2 regions of the Pseudoclavibacter sp. VKM Ac-2888 genome follow, and region 2 is predicted to be linked to the other one. Evidence: predicted binding sites of a transcription regulator. Region 2 holds the regulator's gene; the other holds the start of a gene.
The links. Region 2 encodes LexA, which represses DNA repair genes until DNA is damaged. Its sites were predicted from a motif close to TCGAACANNTGTTCGA; they were not measured.
Positions count from the first base shown of each region.

Region 1 (11,909 bases), on a different contig from region 2:
GCACCCGCGCCCGTCCGTCGGGGCCGGACGAAAGCTGAGGATCCGGTCGGCGGGTGCGACCGCCCGGAATGACTCCGACCCCGCCTCGGTTGCACCCCAGTGTCCAGTTCGACACAGCGGAAGGCGACAACATGAAGGTGTTCCTGACCGGAGCGACCGGCTACATCGGCTCGGCAGTCCTGCGCGCGCTCCTCGCGAACGGCCACGCCGTGACCGCCGCGGTGCGCAGCGAGGAGAAGGCGGCGCGCGTTCGAGAGACCGGCGCAAAGGCGGTTGTCGTCGACCTCACCGACCGGGCGGCGCTCGCCCCGCTGCTCCGCCAGGCGGAGGGCGTCATCCACACCGCATCGGCGCAAGACGTCGACCCCAGCTTCGTGCCCAGCGTGCTCAACGAGCTGGTGCACTCCCCGACGCAGTTCGTGCACACGAGCGGCATCTGGCTGTTCGGCGACAACTCGTCCATCACGGAGGAGTCCGAAACCGACGCACCCGAGATCGTGTCGTGGCGCGTCCCCATCGACCGCCAGGTCATCAACAGCAACGTCAACACCGCGATCATCGCACCCGCGGTGGTCTACGGCGGGCAGGGCGGCGTCACCCAGCTCCTCGCTGGTGACGGGTCCGGCCCCGTGTCCCTCGTCGGCGACGGCAGGCAGCGGTGGACACTCGTCCACGTCGACGACCTCGCCGAGCTGTACGTCCGGGTCCTCGAGAAGGGTGCCGCCGTCGGCTACGTGATCGCGGCCAGCGGAGAGAACCCCACGGTTCGCGAGATCGCCTCGTCGGGGCACGGCACGGTCGAGCTCGTCGAGGAGACACCGGATGCGAGCCGCGAGCGGCTCGGCGCCCCCTTCGCCGACGCGCTCCTGCAGGACCAGGCCGCGACCGGGCAGTACGCGCGGGACGCCTACGGGTGGACGCCGACGTCCGGTGACTGGCTGAAGGCCGAGCACAGCTGAACGACGACCGCCGTGCGGGCGGCATCCGCTCGGCTCCGTAGGCTGGTGCCATGAGCACGTTCGGCGCTCCGGAGGTCGACCGGAGGAGCCTGCCCCTCTATGAGGCAGGCTCCATCGACGTGCCGTATGTCATCGACGGCATGAATGAGGCGATCGAGCGGAACACGTTCTGGGAGGAGCACTCCCACCCCACGCACGAGCTCATCTGGAACACGCGCGGCGCGTCCTCGCTGACCGTCGGCCCACGCACGTGGACGATCACGCCGGCCGTCGGCCTCTGGATCCCCGCCGGGGTCAGGCACACGGCGTGGACGCCGGCCGGCACCTGGTACCGGACGGCGATGTTCAGCGTGCAGACGACGGCCCCCATCGCCGACGAACCCGTCGCTGTCGACGTCACCGACCTGCTGCGCCTGCTGCTCGACCGTCTCGCGGAGCCCGGACTCGACGACGCGTCCCGGGCGACGACCGAGGCGATGGTGCTCGACGTGCTCGCCCCCTCCCCGCATGAACTGCTGCTGCGCATCCCCGACTCGCCCCTGCTCGCTCCCATCGTCGACGCGGTCAGGGCGGATGTCCGCGACGCTGGCACACTCGAGGAGTGGTCGGTCGAGCTGGGTGTGAGCGCCCGCACGATCACACGGCAGTTCCAGTCGGAGACCGGCCTGGGCTTCAGCCGCTGGGTCGCAACGGCTCGCATCCAGCGCGCCATCGTGCTCCTCACTGACGGAGAGAGCATCGACGACGTTGCGGTCGCCACGGGGTTCCGGTCGGCGAGCGCCTTCGGCACCGCGTTCCGGCGGGTCACGGGGATGAGTCCGGGGCGGTTCCGGGCTCAGTAGCCCTGGCGGGCTGAAGCAGCCGCCGATCGCGACCACACGCACCACACGGTGTCTGTTTCGCAAAGAAATGTGTCGGTTCGCCTCGATTGCAAACGCGACGCGCGTCGCTTAGCTTTGGTAAGGCACTCCTAACAGGGCAAGCTCTCGGCCCTGCACGGCTGCCGCTGACTTCGACACCGCACCCCGCCTCTCCGCCGCCAGACGGCGTTCATCGGCGTGCGCAAAAGGCTCAGCTCCCCCCTCGAAAGGACACCATGCCCCGCGCTTCCAAGCTCGTCGCCCTCGCCGCGACAGCGCTGCTCACGGCAGGCCTCGCCGCCTGCTCGACCACCCCCTCCGCCGGCACGAACGCGGAGCCGGGCGCAGCGAACGGCGACTTCACGCCGATCACCATCGAGCACGCCCTCGGCACGACGGCGATCACCGAGAAGCCCGAGCGCATCGCCACGGTCAACTGGGCCAACCAGGAAGTGCCCCTCGCCCTCGGCGTCGTGCCCGTCGGCATGGCCAGGGCCGACTTCGGCGACGACAACGGCGACGGCATCCTCCCCTGGGTGAGCGAGAAGCTCGAAGAGCTCGGCGGCGAGACCCCGGTGCTCTTCGACGAGACCGACGGCGTCGACTTCGAGGCCGTCGCGGACACGAACCCCGACGTCATCCTCGCCGCGTACTCGGGCCTGACGCAGGAGGACTACGACACCCTCTCCGAGATCGCACCGGTCGTCGCCTACCCGGAGACGGCCTGGGCGACCTCGTGGCGCGACATGATCCGCCTCAACAGCCAGGGCATGGGCCTCGAGGCCGAAGGCGACGCACTCATCACCGAGCTCGAGGGTGAGATCGAGGCGACGGCGGCCAAGTACCCGGCCATTCAGGGCAAGAAGACCATGTTCCTCACCCACGTCGACGAGACCGACCTCAGCCAGGTCAGCTTCTACACGACGCACGACACCCGCAGCGCATTCTTCGAGGACCTCGGCATGACGTTCCCGCAGAGCCTCGTCGACGCGTCGGCATCGACCGACCAGTTCTCGCAGACCATCAGCGCCGAGCAGAGCGACACGCTCGCCGACGTCGAGATCATCGTCACCTACGGTGGCGAGGAGCTCGTCCAGACCCTCCAGGGCGACCCCGTGCTCTCGCAGATCCCCGCCGTCGCCAACGGCTCGATCGTCAACCTGCCAGGCACAGAGCCGCTCGGCACGGCCGCGAACCCCACGCCGCTGTCCATCTCGTGGATCCTCGACGACTACGTCGCGCTCCTCTCGCAGGCAGCAGAACAGGTCAAGTGACCCAGACCGCTCCTCCCGTAGCCGCCGGGGGTGTCGCCATCGTGCGACGCCCCCGGCGGCTGCGGGCGTTGTGGTTCCTCCTCGCGATTTCCTCGCTCGGCGCGCTCATCGTCGTGTCCGTCATGATCGGATCGCGCGACGTGAGCTGGGCGGATGCGGTGGCAGCCCTCGGCGGATCGACGAACGGCTTCGACGAGGCGGCCATCGCGAAGCGCATCCCCCGCACCTTCCTCGCCGTCGCCGTCGGGGCCGCCCTCGGCGTCTCGGGCGCCGTCATGCAGGGCGTCACCAGGAACCCGCTCGCAGACCCGGGCATCCTCGGCGTCAACATGGGCGCATCCCTCGCCGTCGTGACGGGAATCGCCTACTTCGGCCTGTCCTCCGCGTCGAGCTTCATCTGGGTCGCCATCTCCGGCGCGGCCCTCGCGGCCGTCTTCGTGTACGTCGTCGGCTCGCTCGGGCGGGGCGGCGCGACGCCCCTCAAGCTCGCCCTCGCCGGTGCGGCGACGTCGGCCGCGCTCGCGTCGTTCGTGACCGCCATCATCCTGCCCCGGGGCGACATCAGCCAGAGCGCCAGGTCGTGGCAGATCGGCGGCGTCGGCGGAGGCACCTGGGACAGCATCTCGCAGGTCCTGCCGTTCCTCATCGTCGGCTTCCTCGTCAGCCTCGCCTCCGCGAAGGGCCTCAACTCGCTTGCCCTCGGCGACGATCTCGCCGCTGGGCTCGGCGAACGCGTCGCGCTGACGCGCGGCGCGGCGGCCCTCGGCGCCGTCGTGCTCTGCGGCGCCGCCACCGCCGTCACGGGCCCCATCGCGTTCGTCGGCCTCGTCGTGCCTCACGCCTGCCGCCTCATGTTCGGCGTCGACCACCGCTGGGTACTGCCCTTCTCCGCCGTCGTCGGCGCCTCCCTGCTGACGGGGGCGGATGTGCTCGGCCGCATCCTCACCCGCCCGTCCGAGATCGACGTGGGCATCATCACGGCCATCATCGGAGCCCCCATCTTCATCTGGATCGTCCGCCGCTCGAAAGTGCGCGCCCTATGACCGCGACCCGCCCTACGGGCTCTGCCGCGCCAGCCTCCTCGCCGACCTCGCTCGCCCCGGCCTCCCCGAACTCCGTCATCGAGGCGACAGCCCGCGCCGTCGCGCGCAGCCGCGGCCGACGCAGCGCGCGACGCCGACTGCTGATGCTGGTACTCGTCGCCCTCATCCTCGTCGTCTTCGTCGTCTCGCTCATGGTCGGACAGACCTTCTACGGCCTCGACCAGGTCATCGCCGTCGTCCTCGGCCAGGACGTGCAGGGCGCGACCTTCACGGTCGGGCGGCTCCGACTCCCGCGTGCCGTACTCGCGATCCTCGCCGGCCTCGCGTTCGGCCTCGCCGGCGTCACCTTCCAGACGATGCTGCGCAACCCGCTCGCGAGCCCCGACATCATCGGCATCTCCTCCGGCGCCAGCGCGGCCGCGGCCTTCGGCATCGTCACGCTCTCGCTTGGCGCGAACGAGGTGTCCTTCTTCGCGATCTTCGTCGGCCTCGGCGTCGCCATCCTCATCTACGTCCTGTCGTTCAAGGGCGGCGTCACGGGAACGCGCCTCATCCTGATAGGCATCGGCATCGCCGCCATGCTCGACAGCATCACCAACTACGTGCTCTCGCAGGCCGCCCAGTGGGACCTCCAGGAAGCGCTGCGCTGGCTCAACGGCAGCCTCAACGGCGCATCCTGGAACGCCATCCTCCCGGTCGCGATCTCGATCGTCGCGCTCGTCCCGATCCTCCTCGCCCAGAGCCGCAGCCTCTCGGCAACGCAGCTCGGCGACGACACCGCAGCGGCCCTCGGGGTGCGCGTCAACCGCACGAGGCTCATCGTCATCGTCACCGCCGTCGGCGTGCTCTCCTTCGCGACAGCCGCCGCAGGCCCCATCGCCTTCGTCGCGTTCCTCGCCGGACCCATCGCCGCCCGGCTCTTCGGCGGAGGCGGATCACTCCTCATCCCCGCCGGCCTCGTCGGAGCCCTCCTCGTGCTCGTCGCCGACCTCGTCGGCCAGTTCCTCCTCGGCACCCGCTACCCCGTCGGCGTCGTGACCGGCGTGCTCGGTGCGCCGTTCCTCATCTACCTGATCATCCGCACGAACCGCGCGGGAGGCTCGCTATGACCGCAGACCACACCCTCATCGTCGAGCAGCTCAGCCTGGGCTACGGCGACCGAGTCGTCATCGACGAGCTCGACCTCCTCGTGCCGCCAGGCAAGGTCACGGCGATCGTCGGTGCGAACGCGTGCGGCAAGTCCACGCTGCTGCGCTCCATGTCGCGGCTCCTCACGCCTCGCGACGGGCACGTCCTCCTCGACGGCAAGGAAGTGCACAGGACACCCGCGAAGCAGCTCGCGCGCATCCTCGGGCTCCTCCCCCAGTCCCCCATCGCCCCCGAGGGCATCACGGTCGCCGACCTCGTCGGCCGCGGTCGCCACCCGCACCAGAGCATCCTCTCCAGGTGGAGCCACGACGACGACCTCGCCGTCGCCGCCGCCCTCGAAGCGACAGAGACGACCGCCCTCGCCGACCGCCACGTCGACGAGCTCTCCGGCGGCCAGCGGCAGCGAGTGTGGATCGCGATGGCCCTCGCCCAGCAGACCGACCTCCTGCTGCTCGACGAACCGACGACCTTCCTCGACGTCAGCCACCAGATCGAGGTGCTCGACCTCCTCACCGACCTCAACCAGTCCCGCGGCACGACCATCGTCATGGTGCTCCACGACCTCAACCTGGCAGCGCGCTACGCCGACCACCTCATCGCGCTCGCCGACGGCGGACTGCACGCAGCGGGCGAGCCCGGCGACGTCCTCACGGTCGACACGGTGCGCGCCGTCTTCGGGCTCGAGAGCCTCGTCGTGGAGGACCCAGTCTCGGGCCGGCCGCTCATGGTGCCCATCGGTCGCCACCACTCGGCGGATGCATCCGTCACGCATCCCGAAGGTTCATCCGCGACAATTGGGGCTCGAACACACGCGTGAGCGAGCGGGACCACACCCCGCTCTCTCCGCCGAGACGAAGGACAGGGTGCCGACCGTGAGCGATGCAGGCGTCGAGATCCTCGCTCCCCTCGGGCACCCGGAAGAGGTCGAATCCGGCAGCACGCCCAATGCGCAGCTCCCGGAACGCGCGGACGAAGCAGTCCCAGCCGGCTTCCCCTCACCCGCCCAGGGCTACTACTCCGGCCCCGTCGACCTCAACCGGCACCTCATCAACGACCCCGCCGCGACCTTCATCGTCCGCGTCAGCGGCGACAGCATGATCGGGGCCGGCATCTTCGACGGCGACGAGATCATCGTCGACCGCTCCCTCGAACCGCACGACGGCAACGTCGTCATCGCCGTCGTCGACGGCGAGCTCACCGTCAAGCGCCTGCGCTTCGAGCACGGCCGCGTGCGCCTCGCGCCCGAGAACCCCGCGTACGCCGACATCGTGCTCGAAGAGCTCAGCGAGCTCACCGTGTGGGGCGTCGTCACGAGATGCCTCCACCGTGTCTGAGATGACGGACGCGACGCGCGACTCGACCCAGGCCTCGCCGCTGGCGCTCCGGCAGCCCGCGATCGCCATCGTCGACGCCAACAACTTCTACGCATCCTGCGAGCGCATCTTCGACCCCAGCCTCGAAGGCAAGCCCATCGTCGTGCTCTCCAACAACGACGGATGCGTCATCGCGCGCTCCGAGGAGGCGAAAGCCGTCGGCATCCCGATGGGCGCCCCCTGGCAGGCCATCGCCCCGGAAGCCGCGATGAAGGGCGTCGTCGCCCGCTCCAGCAACTACGAGCTCTACGGCGACATCAACGCCCGCACCATCGAGCTCCTCGGCCGCTACACGCCATCGCAGGAGGTGTACTCGATCGACGAGAGCTTCATCCGGCTGCCAGGCGACCGCCGGGAGGCCCTCGCCGTCGCCCGCGAGATCAGGGTGGCGATGCGGAAGCTCATCGGCATCCCCGTCAGCATCGGGATCGCCCCGAGCAAGACGCTCGCCAAGCTCGCCAACCGCGGCTCCAAATCCGAACCGTCGCTCGGCGGCGTCTGCCACCTCGGCGCCTACGGACGCGAGCAGCTCAGCGGGATCCTCAGCACCATCGACATCGGCGACGTCTGGGGCGTCGGGCGCAAGATGGCCGCGAAATACGTGGGCCTCGGCATCCGCACCGCCCTCGACCTCCGCGAGTCCTCGCCCACCGCCATCCGCCACCGCTACGGCGTCGTCCAGGAGCGCGTCGTCCAGGAGCTGCGCGGCATCGACTGCCTCCCCATCGATGAGGTCCCGTCGGAGCGCGAGCAGATCCAGTTCTCCCGTTCCTTCGCAGTGCCCATCTCGACCGTGCAGGAGCTCGAGGAGGTGCTCTCCGTGTACACGCAGCGCGCCTCCGCCCGGCTCCGCGCGCAAGGCTCGCTCACGCGGGCCATGAGCTGCTACGCGGCGACCTCCCCCTTCCGCGAAGGGCACGAGTCGCACGCCGTGTCCGTCGCCTTCCCGGAACCCACCGACGACCCGGTCGTGCTCTTCCGCGCCGCCGCCACCGCCCTCGGCCCGCAGCTGCGAGCCGAGCTGAAGTACGTGCGCGTCGGCGTCTCGCTCTTCGAGTTCGTCGCGCGAGACTCGTACGCGGCGCTCGACATCTTCGACGAGCGCGGCGAAGACAGGCGCGTGGGCGAGGCCCTCGACGCCGTCGCCGCGAAGTTCGGCCAGGAATCGCTTGGGCTCGGCATCGCCGGCCTCCGTAGCGGGCGGAGCTGGACCATGCGCCGCGACATGGTCTCACCCCGCGCAACCACCCACTGGGACGAGCTGGCGGTCGTCAAGGCGGAGTGAGTGTCGCAGTTCTCGGTTAACGTGAGTTCTGGTTTTCATCCGCATCGGATAGAACACACGTACCAATAACTGCCGAATGAAGTGCATGTCATGTCTGTGAACAGACTCACTGAACCGCAAGCCGCACCCCAAGTGCTCCGAGAAAGTTATCCACCACCCTCTCGAATGTCGGTGGTCGTTCGTAGACTTTGGGCATGCAGCAGCGCGACAGACACGAGGGGTTGGCCACAGGGCCGAGCCCGGTTCCGGATCCGGGGTTCGACCCTTCGGACCCGGCTTCTGTCGCGGCTCGCCGCTCCGAGATCCTCGCGATGGAGGAAGCAGCCGCGGCGATGCTCGCGGCCGGCGCCGCCCTGCAGCTGCGAGCCCACGCCGCCGCGTACGACTTCGGGCACGCCCTCGATGTCGCTGAGGGATGCGCGGAATCGGCCATGCACGTGCGATCGATCGCGAACGAGGTCGCTCTGCTCGTGAAGCTCGCCGCCGGCACCGCCCAGGGACACCTCGCGTCAGCATCCGTGACGCTGCGCGAGTTCCCGGCCCTCGCCCTCGCGCTCGAGACGAACACCACCACCCCCGCGCAGGTGCACAAGCTCGTCGAGACCGGCCTGAAGATCAACCACGACGACCCGGCCGAGCAGACACACCGGCGCGGCGAGTTCGTCCAGGTCATGCTGGAGCGCGTGCGCCGGGAGCCCCTCCCGCCGGCAGCGCTGCAGCACGCGGCCGAGCGCGTCGCGGAAGAGCTCACCGGGGAGTCCATCGAGCAACGCCACGAACGCGCGAAGCAACGGCGCCGCGTGAGCGTCGAGGACCTCGGCGACGGCATGAGCATCCTGCGGGTACTCATGAGCTCGTTCGTCGCGCACGCGATCCGCGACCGAGCGCGCAAGCAGAGCAAGGCCATCATCAAAGCCCGCCCCAAGCCAGCCACCCACTCCCCCGACACCCCCGAGAGCAGCACGACCGAGACGACCGAAGACCCGGTCGCGCCCGACGAGCGCACCCTCGACCAGGTCATGGCGGACGTCATCGCCGACCTGCTCCTCACGAGCGACCCCACCGTCTCGAGCGCCGCGAAAGGCATTCAAGCCACCGTCCAGCTCAGCATCCCCATCACGACACTCCTCACCCACACCCACACCCACACCCACACCGACACCGGCGCGGACGGCAGCGGAGGCGGAGGCGGAGGCCCGACCGAAGCCGACAGAGATGGCCACCCTCGCCGCGCACCGGCGCTGCTCGAGGGCATGTCCCCCATGCCCATCGAAGACGCGAAACACCTCGCCGCGACCGCACCCGCCTTCATCCGCCTCCTCACCCACCCCATCACCGGAGCACTCCAAGCCGTCGACGCCTACACCCCCACCGCGGCCATGCGCGCCTTCCTAAAAGCCCGCGACATCCACTGCCGCTTCATCGGCTGCCGCCAACCCGCCACGAACTGCGAACTCGACCACACCATCGACCACCAATACGGCGGCACAACCGCCACCTGGAACCTCAGCGACTTCTGCAAAAACCACCACATCATCAAGCACCACACCGCCTGGACCGTCACCCAACACGACGGCGGCACCCTCCAATGGACCACCCCAAGCGGAAAAACCTACATCGATCACCCCGAACCCCACGGCCCCACCTTCACACCCACCGACGACCTGCCCTGGCGGCGAGGCAGCAAACCGCCCCGCAAAAGAGACGAGGATCCTCCGCCCGCGGCGCCCAGCGCCCCTCCCGAGCCACCGTTCTGACTCGACTCGACTCCACTCGAGGGTTGAGGAAGGGGTCCGTCGGCGTGCCGTCTGGACCGTCGGCCCGCAGGCTTCGCCTGGGAATAGGCGAGAAAGGGGCCCTGTTGCATTGCGTGTGACGACAGCAACTCAGAACACACCTCAGGCCGCATCGACCCAGGCTCCGATCCGCATCGACATCTGGTCGGACATCGCCTGCCCCTGGTGCTACATCGGCAAGCGGAAACTGGAGAGCGGCATCGAGCAGTTCTCCGCGTCGGGTGACGCCCCGGCCGTGGAGATCGAATACCACAGCTACGAGCTGTCCCCCGATACGCCCATCGACTTCCACGGCTCGACCACCGAGTACCTCGCCGAGCGCAAGGGGCTCCCCGTCGTGCAGGTCGAGCAGATGCTCGACCGTGTCACCGGCATCGCGAAGGACGTCGGCCTCGACTACGACTTCGACTCCGTCCAGCACGTCAACACCGTGCGCGCGCACGAGCTCATCCACTTCGCGAAGGCCAACGGCCGCCAGCTCGACGCGAAGGAGCGCCTCCTCAAGGCCTACTTCGTCGAAGGACGCGACCTCAGCGACATCGAAGTGCTGGCCGACCTCGCCGAAGAGCTCGGCCTCGACCGCGCCGCTGCCGTGCACGCGCTCGAAGAGCGAGTCCACCACGACGATGTCCTCGCCGACCAGCAGCAGGCGCAGGCGTACGGCATCCAAGGCGTCCCGTTCTTCGTCATCGACGGCAAGTACGGCGTCTCCGGGGCCCAGGAAGCGGCGACCTTCGCGGATGTCCTGAACAAGGTCACCACCGACCGCGACAACACGACCGCGTGACCGACCACTTGACCGACAGCGTGAACGAGTCCGCCACCGCCACGACCGACGCCCCCACTATTGCTGCGGCCGTGGATCCAGCTGCGGCGGCTCCGGAGACGGCGACGGCGACTCCAGGTGCATCTGCGGATGCGGCCGCGACTGCGGGCTCAGGCACGGGCACGGGCTCGGGCACTTCGAGCGTGAGCACTGGCACCCTGAGCGCTTCAGTCGTGACGCCAGCTGCCCTGGACGCGGAATCGGACGCCGCTCCGGGGTCCGTTCAGGCAGGCGGCTTCACGATGCTGGGGGACGCAGGCATCGCCTGCGAGGGCGACGCCTGCCTGATCTGAGCTGAGCAGAGCAGAGCAGAGCAGAGCGGAGCAGAGCAGAGCTGCGTCCCGCACAGCAGCTCTGCTCTGAACTCCCCCGCCGCCGAGTCTGCAGGAAGAGCGCGAGTTGGCTCCGGCGCGCGTCTCCGCTCCTGAGCGGCGCGGGTGCTCCGGTGTGATGGACTCTCCCCATGGGATTCACGAGTTTCGTCGCCGTAGGTGACAGCTTCACCGAGGGCGTGGGCGATGAGCTGCCGGATGGCCGGGTGCGCGGCTGGGCCGACCTCGTCGCGCAGGGTCTCGCTGTCTCGTCACCGGAGCCGGTCACCTACGCGAACCTCGCCATCCGGGGGCGACTTCTCGACGCGATCCTCGAAGAGCAGCTCCCCGCCGCCATTGCCCTCAAGCCGCAGCTCATGAGCCTCAACGGCGGCGGCAACGACATCCTCCGCCCACGCGTCTCCATCGATGACGTCGCCCAGCGTCTCGTCGACGGCGCCAAGCAGGCCCTCGACGCCGGCATCCACGTCATCCTCCTCTCGGGCGCGAATCCTTCGGACCACCTCCCCATGGGCAAGCGCATCGCCGCCCGCGGAGACGCGCTCGCCGCCGCGGTGCACGCCAAGATGCCGCCGCAAGCCGGCGTCACCTTCGTCGACAACTGGGCGGACCCTGAGCTGCGCCACCTCGACTACTGGTCGCGCGACCGCCTCCACATGGGGGTGAGCGGCCACCGGAGGGTCGCCGCGAACGTCCTCACCGCCCTCGACGTGCCCGCACCTGACTTCGGGCCCCAGACCCCCAGCATCCAGCGACCCCGCAACTCCGAGTACTGGCGTGAGTACGTGCTTCCCTGGATTGGTCGTCGACTCACCGGCAAGTCGTCAGGCGACTCGCGCACGCCGAAGTACCCGACGCTCGACCCGGTCGCCACCGACTAGCAGCACCGTCAGCGAGAGCGGCGGCCCGCAAACGCTGCCGTTGATGTCATCGCTCATGAGAAAACCTTCTCATTCAGGCTTCGTGCCGTATAGTGGTTGAGTCGACGCATGGTCACCCCGCTTCTCGCGGA
Region 1 covers NZ_JADKSM010000001.1:184,882-196,790, reverse strand. The annotation lists gene ITJ61_RS20455 (solute carrier family 23 protein) at 1-38, shown strand, start outside; gene ITJ61_RS00940 (NAD-dependent epimerase/dehydratase family protein) at 132-959, shown strand; gene ITJ61_RS00935 (helix-turn-helix domain-containing protein) at 1,010-1,801, shown strand; gene ITJ61_RS00930 (iron-siderophore ABC transporter substrate-binding protein) at 2,056-3,093, shown strand; gene ITJ61_RS00925 (iron ABC transporter permease) at 3,090-4,136, shown strand; gene ITJ61_RS00920 (FecCD family ABC transporter permease) at 4,133-5,245, shown strand; gene ITJ61_RS00915 (ABC transporter ATP-binding protein) at 5,242-6,102, shown strand; gene ITJ61_RS19660 (LexA family protein) at 6,158-6,619, shown strand; gene ITJ61_RS00905 (Y-family DNA polymerase) at 6,621-7,943, shown strand; gene ITJ61_RS00900 (HNH endonuclease signature motif containing protein) at 8,138-9,700, shown strand; gene ITJ61_RS00895 (DsbA family oxidoreductase) at 9,816-10,526, shown strand; gene ITJ61_RS00890 (hypothetical protein) at 10,523-10,858, shown strand; gene ITJ61_RS00885 (SGNH/GDSL hydrolase family protein) at 11,029-11,778, shown strand.
Region 1: a site for LexA is predicted at 7,993-8,008, ahead of ITJ61_RS00900 (HNH endonuclease signature motif containing protein). Genes of this name have one in related genera too.

Region 2 (11,909 bases):
CCCGCTTCCGCTGTCGCAAGATCGGCGCGGATGCGGTCGAGCCAGATGAGCTTGCGCCGCTCGTCGAGCGGCGCCGATTCCAGACCCTCCACCGGCAGGTAGTCCCTGCCGAGCCGGTCGGCGTCATCGCCCACGTCGCGGAGGAAGTTCACGTTCTGGAACGCGGCGCCGAGCGCGCAGGCCGCCGCGTCGATGCGCTCCCGCTGCTCCGGGGTGCGAGAGACACCGGTGAGGAACACCCGCACGCACATCAGCCCCACCACCTCCGCGGAACCGTAGACGTAGCGCCGCTGCTCCTCCACGTCGAGCGAGCGAGGTTCGAGATCCATGCGCATCGAAGCGAAGAAGGGCACGACCAGCTCGGCCCCGAACCCGCAGCGTCGCGCCGTCACCGCGAACGCGTGGACGACCAGATTCGTGCTGAAGCCTGACTCGATGGCCTCGAGCGTCTGCGCCTCGAGCCCGTCGAGCGCCGCGTGCTGCTGCTCGAGGGAGAGGCCGGCGAGCGCGCCGACACCGTCCACGATCTCGTCCGCCACGCGGACCAGCGCGTAGATGCTGCGCACCGGCTTGACCGTCCGGCGCCCGAGGAAGCGCGAGGCCGCCCCGAAGGAACTCGAGTAGGCGAAGATGACCTCCGCCGCGGACTTCTCCGCGGTGCGCGTGTACTGCTCGAGTGGCGACATCATGACGTTCGCCTCTCCAGCAGCATCAGCAGACGCTCCAGCATCTCGGCCAGGTTCCGCTCCCCCTCGCGGCCCGACGCGCCCACGGCCCTCGCGGCGGCTCGTGCCCTCGAGAACTGGGCCGCGAGCTCCTGCTCGACAGCGGCGCGCGAGCCCGACGCGTCGATGAGGTCGCGCGCCTTCGCGCCATCCGCCTCGCTGAGCATCGGGTCGCCGAGCAGCGACTCGAGCTCACCCCAGACCGGGGTCCCGCAGGCCAGGGCGATGAGCGCCGTGAACTTGCCCTCCCGGATATCCGAGTACGGCGCCTTCCCGAGCTTGTGCTGGTCCCCGAAGACACCGAACAGGTCGTCCTGGAGCTGGAAGGCGAGCCCGGCGGCGTCCGAGAACTGGGCGATGAGACGCGCATCCACCGAACCTTCGGCACCCGCCGCGATCAGACCGAGCTCGAGCGGCAGCAGCACGGTGTACGCGGAGGTCTTGTTCGAGCTCATCGACAGGACCTCGGCCAATGCCGGATGGTCACTTCGAACCGACAGGCTCACGTCGCTGAACTCACCGGCAACCGAGACCGCGAGGGCACGCTCGATGGCATCGAGCACGCGCAGACGAACGGCGTGGGGCTGATCGATGCGTGCAACCCTCAGGTGCGCTTCGGAGAGCAGGAGGTCGCCGACCAGGATCGCGGCGGCCTGCCCCAGGCGGTTGCCGCGCTCGTCGTCGAACTCCGGTCCTCCCACGATCTCCTCGACGCTGCCGAGGAGATTCAGCTCCCCCCTGCGCATGGTGTCGTTGTCGATCACGTCGTCGTGGGTCAGGAACGCGAGGTGGAGCAGCTCGGTCGCGGTTGCCAGTTCCATGACCGACTCAGGCACCTCTGCTGCGCCCGTGTAGGACAGGTAGGCCTGCATGACCAGCGCGGGGCGGAATAGCTTCCCCCCTTCGGCGCTGCGCGCCGTGATGCGCCACAGCGTCGCGAGGCCCTCGTCGATCGCGGCCGCGGCAGCGACTCGTCCGGCCAGGAACTCCTCGATTCGCCTTCTCACCTCGAGCAGCTGCTGCGCTGCGAGGTCGAAGTCCGAACCCTGGCCACGGGGGCTCGCCAGAGGCTCACGGATCACTCGGCACCACTCCCTTTAGCTCGGTTGGCTAGCAATAAGAGTATCTAATTACTTCTGCTCGAGCGTACAGGCAAGCCTTCCCCGAGTTGCCGCGCCTGGTCAATCCCCTCAGCGCCTCCACCACGAGCGCTTAGAATCTCGCTGCCGCTTCTCCGCGTCGCTCGAAGCAGCAGTGCTGGCCCGCGCGAACGAGATGCCGAGCGAGTCGACCTCTGTGCGGAACGCCTCGCTCCCCTGCAGCAGCTCGCTGGCTCGGCGGGACAGATCCGCGAGCTCCTCGCGGCCAGCGTCACCACCGACGTGGAGCACCACACGCAGCTCGGGCCCAGCCAGGCGAGCCTCCGGATCGCCGGGCACGAGATCCATGCCAAGCACCTCGTCGAGCTCTGCCATCACCCTCGACAGCTCAGCCGTGACAACCGGGTTCACCCACGGGGCCGCCCAGCCCTGCTCCTGCGCGATCGCCCACACGGCCGGACGGCGGACGACGAACTCCGTCTCGCTCGTCGGATCAACCACGATGAGGTCGCTGCCCTCGGCAGCCGCCGAGATGGCCGCCCGCTGCATGAGCGCAGGCACCGGCCGAGCCTTGGGATTCCAGACCCTCATCGCCTCCGCCGAGGTGAACACGGGCAGGACGGTGCGACCGTCTGGGCCGGCGACCGTCACGATGGAAAGATCAGCGCTCTTGTCGACGGTCACACCCTGCGTGTTGACATCGGCTTCGCCCAGCTTCGCCACGAGCGGGATCAGCACGCGAGCCTGACGCAATGCGTCGACCACCGCGTCGGGACCCACCTCCCGAGCCCGGAAGCGCCGGATCGCCGCGACGAACTGCGCCGGCGCCGTGCCGTCGTCGTCGCGGAACGGGTTGTCGCCGAAGCTCCGCCCAGACCAGCTCTGGCCAGCAGAGTCGGCCTTGCTGGGCTGGAAATGCTCTGGCAGCGACGGCATGGGTCAGACCTCTCGAGTCAGGATGCGACGTCGAGCGCTTCGACGAGCGTGAAGGCCCCCGAGTAGAGCGCCTTGCCGACGATCGCGCCCTCGAGGCCCTGCGGCACGAGGCCACGCAGCGCCGCGATGTCGTCGAGACTCGAAACGCCGCCAGAGGCGACGACGGGACGGTCGGTCCGGTCGAGGATGTCGCTGAGGAGCTGGAGGTTCGGGCCCTGGAGGGTGCCGTCCTTCGTCACGTCGGTCACGACGTAACGTGCGCAACCGGCCTCCTCGAGCCGTTCGAGTACCGACCAGAGGTCACCAGCATCGCGCGTCCAGCCGCGAGCCGCGAGCGTGGTGCCACGCACGTCGAGGCCGACGGCGATGAGCTCGCCGTAGCGAGCGATGACGTTCGCCGCCCACTCCGGATTCTCGAGCGCGGCGGTGCCGAGGTTGATGCGGCGCGCACCGGCGTCCACCGCACGCTCGAGGGACTCGTCGTCACGGATCCCGCCGGACAGCTCCACATTGACGTGCTTGGCCGCCCGGATGACGCGCTTGATGACACTGCGGTTCTCCCCGCGCCCGAAGGCCGCGTCGAGGTCCACGAGGTGGATCCACTCCGCACCCTGCTCGATCCAGTCCTCCGCCGCATCCACAGGATCGCCGTAGTTCGTGGCGGAGTCAGCCTCGCCCTGAACCAGACGAACCGCCTTGCCGCCGGCGAGGTCGATTGCGGGGAAGAGCACGAGCTCCGGTGACGTGTTGAATTCGCTCACGCGCGTAGGTTCCTTGTTCTCGTTCTGAGGCGCCGGGGCATCGACGCCGAAAGGGGATGCCCTGGCAGTCCGGGCAATAGCGTATCGGCAGGCGGCGGTGCAGCGCGCCGATGCAGCAGCACTAGGCGCGCTTCGGCAGCGTCTCGATCCAGTTCCGAAGCAGGCGCACGCCAGCCTCGCCGGACTTCTCCGGGTGGAACTGCGTCGCCGACAACGGGCCGTTCTCGATTGCCGCGATGAAGCGCTCGCCGTGCTCGGCATGGGTCACGAGCACCGGGCGGGCCTTCGGATGCGGGTCGAGCGGGAGCTCATGCGCCGCGTACGAGTGCACGAAGTAGAAGCGCTCCCGAGCAATGCCGGCGAAGAGCTTCGAGTCCGCCGGGGGGTCGACGAGGTTCCATCCCATGTGCGGAAGGACCTCTGCCCGCAGTTCGGTCACCTCGCCCGGCCATTCGCCCAGACCTTCGGCTCGCCTGCCACCCTCGATGCCGCCGTCGAAGAAGATCTGCATGCCGACGCAGATGCCGAGCACGGGGCGCCCCCCTGCAAGGCGCCGGCCGACGATCTCCCCGATGCGCTGACGATTGATGGCCTCCATGACGTGAGCGAAGCTCCCGACACCTGGCACGACGTAGCCGTCGGCGTCGGCGGCGGCAGCGCGGTCGGCCGTCAGCTCGACCTCAGCACCAGCCGCTTCGAGCGCCTTCACGGCCGAGTGAACGTTGCCCGAGCCGTAGTCAGCGACGACCACCCGCGGACGTGCGACTGAAGTCACAGCGCGCCCTTGGTCGAAGGAATGCCCACGACCTCCGGGTCGAGTCGCTTGGCCGCGCGGAACGCACGGGCGAACGCCTTGAACTCCGCTTCGGCGATGTGGTGCGGGTCGCGCCCGCGGATGACCTCGACGTGCACCGTCAGACCGGCGTGGAACGTGATCGCCTCGAAGACGTGACGCACCATCGCGCCCGTGAAGTGCCCGCCGATGAGGTGGTAGATGAAGGCCTCCGGCTCCCCGGTGTGCACGAGGAACGGACGCCCCGAGATGTCGACGACGGCTTCGGCGAGCGACTCATCGAGCGGCACCCTCGCATCGCCGTAGCGCGCGATGCCCGACTTGTCGCCGAGGGCCTGGCGGATCGCCTGACCGAGCACGATCGCCGTGTCCTCGACCGTGTGGTGCACGTCGATCTCCGTGTCACCCGTCGCACGGATCGTGAGATCGGTCAGCGAGTGCTTCGCGAAGGCATTCAGCATGTGGTCATAGAACGGAACCGACGTCTGGATGTCGGCGATGCCGGTCCCGTCGAGGTTCAGGCTCAGCTCAATCGAGGACTCGCTCGTCGCGCGTGAGATGGTCGCGGTGCGTGGCGTCGTGGTCATCGCTCCAGCCTAGGCCTTCCCTGCATCGGTGATCTCGGCGAGTGCGGCCAGGAACGCGCTCGTCTCCGCGCGCGTCCCGGCGGTCACCCGAAGCGCGTTCGGGATGCCGACATCCCGCACAAGGATGTCGCGGTCGAGGAGCTGCTGGAACGTAGCCGCGGGATCCGCGACGTCGCCGAACAGCACGAAGTTCGCGCCAGACTCCCACGGCGTGTAGCCAAGACGGGGCAGCTCCACCAGCAGGCGGTCGCGCTGCTCGCGGATGGCGTCGACCTGCTGGAGCATGATCTCCGAGCACTCGAGCGCTGCGGTCGCGGCGGCCTGGGTGATCGCGGACAGGTGGTACGGCAGCCGAACGAGTCGGACGGCGTCGACGACGGCCTCGTGAGCCGCGAAGTACCCGACGCGGGCGCCAGCGAAGGCGAACGCCTTGCTCATGGTCCTCGAGACCACGAGCCGCTCGCGACCCGGGAGAAGGGAGAGCGCGGTCTCCCGACCATCAGGGAGGAACTCGGCGTAGGCCTCATCGACGATCAGGATGCCGTCGGTCGCGTCGTACGCAGCCGCGATCACGTCGAGATCGGTGACGGTGCCCGTGGGGTTGTTCGGCGTGCAGATGATGGTGATGTCGGGGCGCTCTCGACGAAGTGCCTCCGTGACGAGGTCCGCGGTCAGCGCGAAGCCGTCAGCGCGTGGCACCGGAATCCACTCGGACCCAACCCCTCTGGCGAGAAGGGGGTACATCGAGTAGCTGGGTGTGAAGCTGAGCACGCTGCGCCCGGGGCCACCGAAGACCTGCAGCAGCTGCTGCATGATCTCGTTCGAGCCGTTGGCGGCCCACACCTGCTCGGGACCGATGCCCCGGCCCAGGTAGACGCTCAGCTGCTCGCGCAACTTCGTGAACTCGCGGTCCGGGTAGCGATTGAGTCCGGGGAGCTCGCGGGCGATCGCCTCGATGATTCGCCTGGCCACGACCTCCGGCACGGGGTGCGGATTCTCGTTGACGTTGATGGCAACGCGCACCGGCTGCTGCGGCGCTCCGTAGGGGGTGAGTCCGCGGAGGTCGTCACGGATGGGCAGGTCTTCGAACGAGGTCACCGCACAAGCCTACGACGCGGTCTGCGCCTGGAATGGGCTGTGGACTCAGTCGAGTGGGAGGGCGAGTCGCTGCCCGGCCTGAACCGTGCCGTTCTCAAGAGCGTTGAGCTTGGAGATCTCGACGATGACGTCGCGGATATCGGAATCGCCCGCGACTTCCTCGGCGATGCCCCAGAGCGTGTCGCCAGCGCCGACGGTGACGTACTCGAACTCGACGCCTGCGGCGTCGCTCGAGGCCGCCGCGGAGTTCATGTGCGTGGCCCCGAGGGCGATGGCTGCGGCGACGGGCAGCGCAGCGATGGCGAGCAGGACACGACGGCCTCGGACGGTGAGGCGGAGTGGTGCAACGGCAGTGGTGTTCATGATTCCTCCTGATTCGTCCACATCTTCGAGTGGTCGAATGTATGTACTGAATATAGCTACGAACAAAGTGCCAAGTCAAGGCTTCCAGTTCGAATCTCTCGAACTTTCATCCACAACACTCGAAGAAATGTTTCGTACCTGCGTGCACCCTCGGTAGGGTTGGCGCTATCAGGCAGTGCATCACCTGCCACCGACATTCCGTGTCGGAGAGCGGACGGAGACGACATGGCCAAGAAGCCAGCGAGCGACATCTACAGAAAACTGACCGAGAAGCAGGAGCGCATCCTGACCTGCATCATGGAGTCGGTGCGCACGCGCGGGTACCCGCCGAGCATGCGCGAGATCGGCGACGAAGTCGGCCTCGTCTCCTTGTCGAGCGTCACCCACCAGCTCGGCCAGCTGGAGAAGTTCGGCTACATCAAGCGCAATCCGGGCATGCCCCGCGCCCTCGAGGTGCTGGTGCACTTCGACCACACCGACGATGGCGATTCCAACGAGACGGCTGAGGCCGCGTTCGTCCCGGTGGTCGGCAGGATCGCAGCCGGCATCCCGATCACGGCGGAGCAGCAGGTCGAAGACGTCTTCGCGCTCCCCCGTCAGATCGTCGGCAAGGGAGAGCTCTTCCTGCTCCGTGTCGTTGGCGAGTCGATGATCGATGCTGCCATCTGCGACGGCGACTGGGTCGTCGTGCGGTCACAGCGCAACGCGGAGAACGGCGACATCGTCGCCGCGATGCTCGATGGAGAAGCCACGGTCAAGACCTTCCGCAAGCGTGACGGCCACATCTGGCTGCTCCCCCGCAACAGCGACTTCGAGCCCATCCTCGGCGATGAGTCCGAGATCCTCGGCAAGGTCGTCGCTGTCCTCCGCTCCATCTGAGAGCAGCCGGAAGCACCGGCGCCTGCACACGTCAGCAGATGCAGAAGAGCAGCGAGCCCGATGGGCTCGCCGCTCTTCTGCATGCCTCCCTCAGGAGGACTGATGCGTGTGCGTCAGCCTGCGACCGCGAACGCCTCGAACAGTCCGAGCTGGTCGGGGTGGACCCGGGCCTTGAGCCGCGTGCCGCTCTCCACGTGCTCGAGCTCGAGCACGGCACCTCGCTCGTGCAGGTAGGAGACCAGATCGCCGCGCTCGAAGGGCACAAGGACCTCGATGGTCACCTCGGGGGTTGGCAGGAGCTCGGCGATGCGCCCGAGCAGCAGGTCGATGCCCTCACCCGTGTGCGCGGAGACGAAGAGGCCGTCGGGGGCGAGCCCCTGGAGCTCGAGGCGTCGATCGCCATCGACCAGGTCGGCCTTCGTGAAGACCACGATCTCGGGAACATCGTGGGCTTCGACCTCTCCGATGACGTCTCGCACCGTGGCGAGCTGCGCGGCGGGATCCGGGTGGGAGGCATCGACGGCATGCACGATGACATCGGCAGCCTGCAGCTCCTCGAGCGTCGAGCGGAAGGCTTCGACCAGCTGGTGGGGCAGGTTGCGCACGAAGCCGACCGTGTCGGCAATCGTGTAGGGGCGGCCGTCTTCCGTCGCCGCCTTGCGCACCGTCGCGTCGAGGGTCGCGAAGAGAACGTTCTCGACCAGGACGCCCGCATGCGTGATGCGGTTGAGGAGGCTCGACTTGCCGGCGTTCGTGTACCCCACGATCGCGACGGCCGGAACCTGGTTGCGCTGTCGGGTCGCGCGCTTCACGTCACGCGAATCCTTCATGTCGGCGATCTGGTGGCGAAGCTTGGCCATCTTCGTGCGGATGCGCCGACGGTCGAGCTCGATCTTGGTCTCTCCAGGGCCTCGTGACCCCATGCCGGCACCGCCGGAGCCGACCTGGCCACCGGCCTGCCGGGACATCGACTCGCCCCATCCGCGAAGGCGCGGGAGCATGTACTCCATCTGCGCCAGCTCGACCTGCGCCTTGCCCTCGCGGCTCTTGGCGTGCTGGGAGAAGATGTCGAGGATCACCGCGGTGCGGTCGATGACCTTCACCTTGATCTCGTCTTCGAGCGCGCGACGCTGGCTGGGCGCGAGCTCGGTGTCGGCGACCACCGTGTCGGCTTCGAGCGCCGCGACGATCTCCTTGAGCTCAGCGACCTTGCCTCGGCCGAGGTACGTGGCGGGGTCGGGGTTCGGCCGACGCTGCAGCACGCCGTCGAGGACGACGGCTCCCGCAGTCTCGGCGAGTGCGGCCAGCTCCTGCATCGAGTTCTCGGCCTCCTCGAGAGAGTTCCTGCGGTAGACGCCGACGAGCACGACCCGCTCGAGGCGCACCTTGCGGTACTCGACCTCGGTGACGTCCTCGAGTTCCGTTCGCAGGCTCTCGACTCGTCGCAGCGACTGCCTGGCTTCTCGTTCGAGCTGGTCGCCGTCGGCCTCGCCGTCATAGCTCGTGCTGGCGCCGTCCTGCAGCGCCTGCGCTCTGCCGGAGGAGAACAGGGTCATCGTGGCGCCCGGTTCCTTCGCGGCTCGGAGGATTCGGTCGATCGCGTCGTTGCTCTCGCCTGGAGGAGTCTCAGAATCTCGCATATTCGTACTATTCTACGCCGGTGCTAGCGTCTAGGGGTGACCGCTCAGCATTACTTCTCAGCAACCCCGGACGGGCCTCTCGAGCGGCGACGCGTCGTCGCCAACCTCCGGGGCCGAACGGTGACCGTCATCACGGCAGGCGGTACCTTCAGCCCTGAGCACGTGGACCGCGGCACCCAGGCGCTCCTGCACGCAGCACCCCCGCCGCCCTCGACCGGAACCGCGCTGGACCTCGGGTGCGGCTGGGGACCGATCGCGCTCGCACTCGCACTCGAGTCGCCCGAACTGGACGTGCGGGCCGTCGACGTCAACGAACGGGCGCTGCTGCTCACCGGTGAGAACGCGCAGGCCCTCGGACTCGACAACATCACGCCGACACGCCCCGAGGACGTCCCCGAGGACACGACCTTCGACCTCATCTGGTCGAACCCGCCCATCCGAATCGGCAAAGAGGCCCTGCACGAGCTGCTCTCCGCGTGGCTGCCGCGCCTCAGCACCGAGGGAGAAGCCTGGCTCGTCGTCGCCAAGAAGCTCGGCGGCGACTCACTGCAGTCCTGGATCGCGGCGCAGTTCGGACCAGAGCTGTCCGTCGAGCGGCACTCGACGGACGCGGGCTTCAGAGTGCTGCGGGTGAGGCGAATTCGCTAGCGAGCTCGTCCTCGATACTGCCCGTGAAGGCGATCTCGGCCGGCCCCGCCAGGAAGACATGCTCGACGCCGTCGACAGCTCCGACCGTCACCTGCAGCACGCCACCCGGCACACCGACCGACCAGGCATCCGGCGCGCCAGCGCCCGCCCAGTAGCGAACCGCCAGTGCTGACGCGACGGCCCCGGTGCCGCAGGAGAGAGTCTCGCCGACGCCCCGCTCGTGCACGCGCATCCGGATGTGCCCGACGCCGTCCTGCACGAGCTGGTCGTGCGGGACGACGAACTCGACGTTGGCTCCCAGCTCAGGGGCTGGATCGATGAGCGGTGCATGGAAGAGCTCGAGCCGCTCGAGCTCTTCCTCGCTCGAGAGCGCGACGACGACGTGAGGGTTTCCGACGTCGATCCCGAGCCCCGGGCGTGAGACGCCGATGTGCGGGACGGTGACGAGCGGCTCGCCACCTTCGAGGCGCCACGGCCCCATGTCGACCTTGAAGCCCGTGCCGTCTCGCTCGACGACCCGCAGACCGGCACGCGTGCCGATCTCCAGCCGCTCACCCGCCTCAAGGGTCACCAGCCCTGTTTCCGTGAGGAAGCGCGCGAACGCGCGCACCCCGTTGCCGCACATCTCCGCGATCGATCCGTCGCCGTTGCGGTAGTCCATGAACCATTCGGCCAGGGGGTGGGCTGCCTGCAGCTCGCGCCCTTCAGCGAGGTTCTGCGAGCGAACCGCTCGGATGAGACCGTCTGCGCCGACACCGAAATTGCGATCGCACAGCCGCGCCACGCGCTGAGGCCCGAGGTCCAGCTCCCCGTCCGGGTCGGAGACGAGGACGAAGTCGTTGCCGGTGGCCTGCGCCTTGGTGAACGCGAGTTGTGTCATGGGGCCAATGCTACGGAACTCTCGATCCCCGTGTGCGCCGTGCGTGGTCTCCCGGTCAGAGTCCGGCGGCCTGGAGGATGCGCTGCGCCGCGAACCCCTCCCCGCTCTGGGCGCGGACCGCGCTCTCGTAGCGTCGGAACCAGGAGACCTGGCGCCTGGCGTACTTCCGGGTCAAGAGCTGCGCCTCCGCGATCGCCTCAGCACGGCTCATCTCGCCCCGAAGCTCCGCGAGTGCCTGCTGGTACCCGATCGCGCGCTTGGCGGTGCCGCCCTGCTCCAGCCCGGCCTCGGCAAGCGCCTGCGTCTCCTCCAGCAGCCCCGACTCCCACATGCGCTCGACGCGGGCGTCGAGCCTGGGGGTGAGCACCTCCCGGTGCTCTTCGACGACGGCGAACGTCACGTCCCGCCATCTGGCTTCCTGGTCAGGCAGCTGAGCGCTGAACGGCTCCCCCGTGACCTCGATCACCTCGAGCGCCCGTACGAGGCGCCGTCCGTTGCGCGCGTCGATGGTGGCCGCGGCCTGGGGGTCGAGTGCACGGAGCCGCGCGAAGAGCGGACCGGGACCCTCGAGCTGCAGCTCCGCCTCGAGCTCGGCTCGCACGGCGGGGTCGGTCCCTGGAAAGCGCAGATCGAAGCAGACGGCCGCGATGTAGAGCCCAGAGCCCCCGACGAGGATGGGCACATCTCCCTCGGCCTCGATCTCCTCGACCAGCCCTCGAGCCTGCTCCTGATACCAGGCGACACTCGCGTCTTCCGTGACATCGAGCACGTCGAGCAGGTGATGCGGCACCCCCTCACGGTCTCCGGGCGCGAGCTTGGCGGTTCCGACATCCATGCCCCGATAGAGCTGCATGGCGTCGGCGTTGATGACCTGAGCTCCGCGCCCGGAGGCGCGCAGGCGGGCGGCGATGTCCAGCGACAGCTGCGACTTCCCCGTGCCGGTTGCTCCCCCGATGGCGATGAACACGCTCAGCCGCGCCGGATCGTCGGGAGTCCGAGCGAGACGCGAGCAGGTGCCCCGGCCGGCGCGGGGACTGCGCAGCTCTCGGCAAGCGAGCGGTCCCAGGCGTCCCCCGCTCTCGTGCGACGGACGTCGAGGCGGCTCGATGTGGCATCTGCGACGAGGTGGAACGACGCCGCTCCCGTGATCTCACCGGTGACGACATCACCGGGTCGTGGACGTTCTGCGCCGTCTGGGAGCGAGAAGTGCACAAGCCGGTTGTCCTCCGAGCGTCCCGACATGCGGTGTGTCTCGTCGTCCTTCTTGCCTTCTGCTGCGCTGACCAGGATGCGCTGGACGCTGCCGATCAGCTTCTCGTTCTCTTCCCGGCTGATGCGATCCTGCAGCTTCATGAGTCGCTCGTAGCGCTCCTGCACGACTGCCTTCGGCACCTGATCGGGCATCGTCGCGGCCGGTGTTCCTGGCCGGATGGAGTACTGGAAGGTGAAAGCGCTCGCGAATCTGGACGCCTCGACGACACGCATCGTCTCTGCGAAGT
Region 2 covers NZ_JADKSM010000002.1:390,756-402,664, reverse strand. The annotation lists gene ITJ61_RS17225 (phytoene/squalene synthase family protein) at 1-689, opposite strand, end outside; gene ITJ61_RS17220 (polyprenyl synthetase family protein) at 686-1,807, opposite strand; gene ITJ61_RS17215 (SseB family protein) at 1,916-2,761, opposite strand; gene priA (bifunctional 1-(5-phosphoribosyl)-5-((5-phosphoribosylamino)methylideneamino)imidazole-4-carboxamide isomerase/phosphoribosylanthranilate isomerase PriA) at 2,779-3,522, opposite strand; gene hisH (imidazole glycerol phosphate synthase subunit HisH) at 3,644-4,297, opposite strand; gene hisB (imidazoleglycerol-phosphate dehydratase HisB) at 4,294-4,902, opposite strand; gene ITJ61_RS17195 (histidinol-phosphate transaminase) at 4,912-6,000, opposite strand; gene ITJ61_RS17190 (LysM peptidoglycan-binding domain-containing protein) at 6,046-6,363, opposite strand; gene lexA (transcriptional repressor LexA) at 6,589-7,242, shown strand; gene hflX (GTPase HflX) at 7,356-8,882, opposite strand; gene ITJ61_RS17175 (class I SAM-dependent methyltransferase) at 8,919-9,530, shown strand; gene dapF (diaminopimelate epimerase) at 9,499-10,410, opposite strand; gene miaA (tRNA (adenosine(37)-N6)-dimethylallyltransferase MiaA) at 10,466-11,377, opposite strand; gene miaB (tRNA (N6-isopentenyl adenosine(37)-C2)-methylthiotransferase MiaB) at 11,380-11,909, opposite strand, start outside.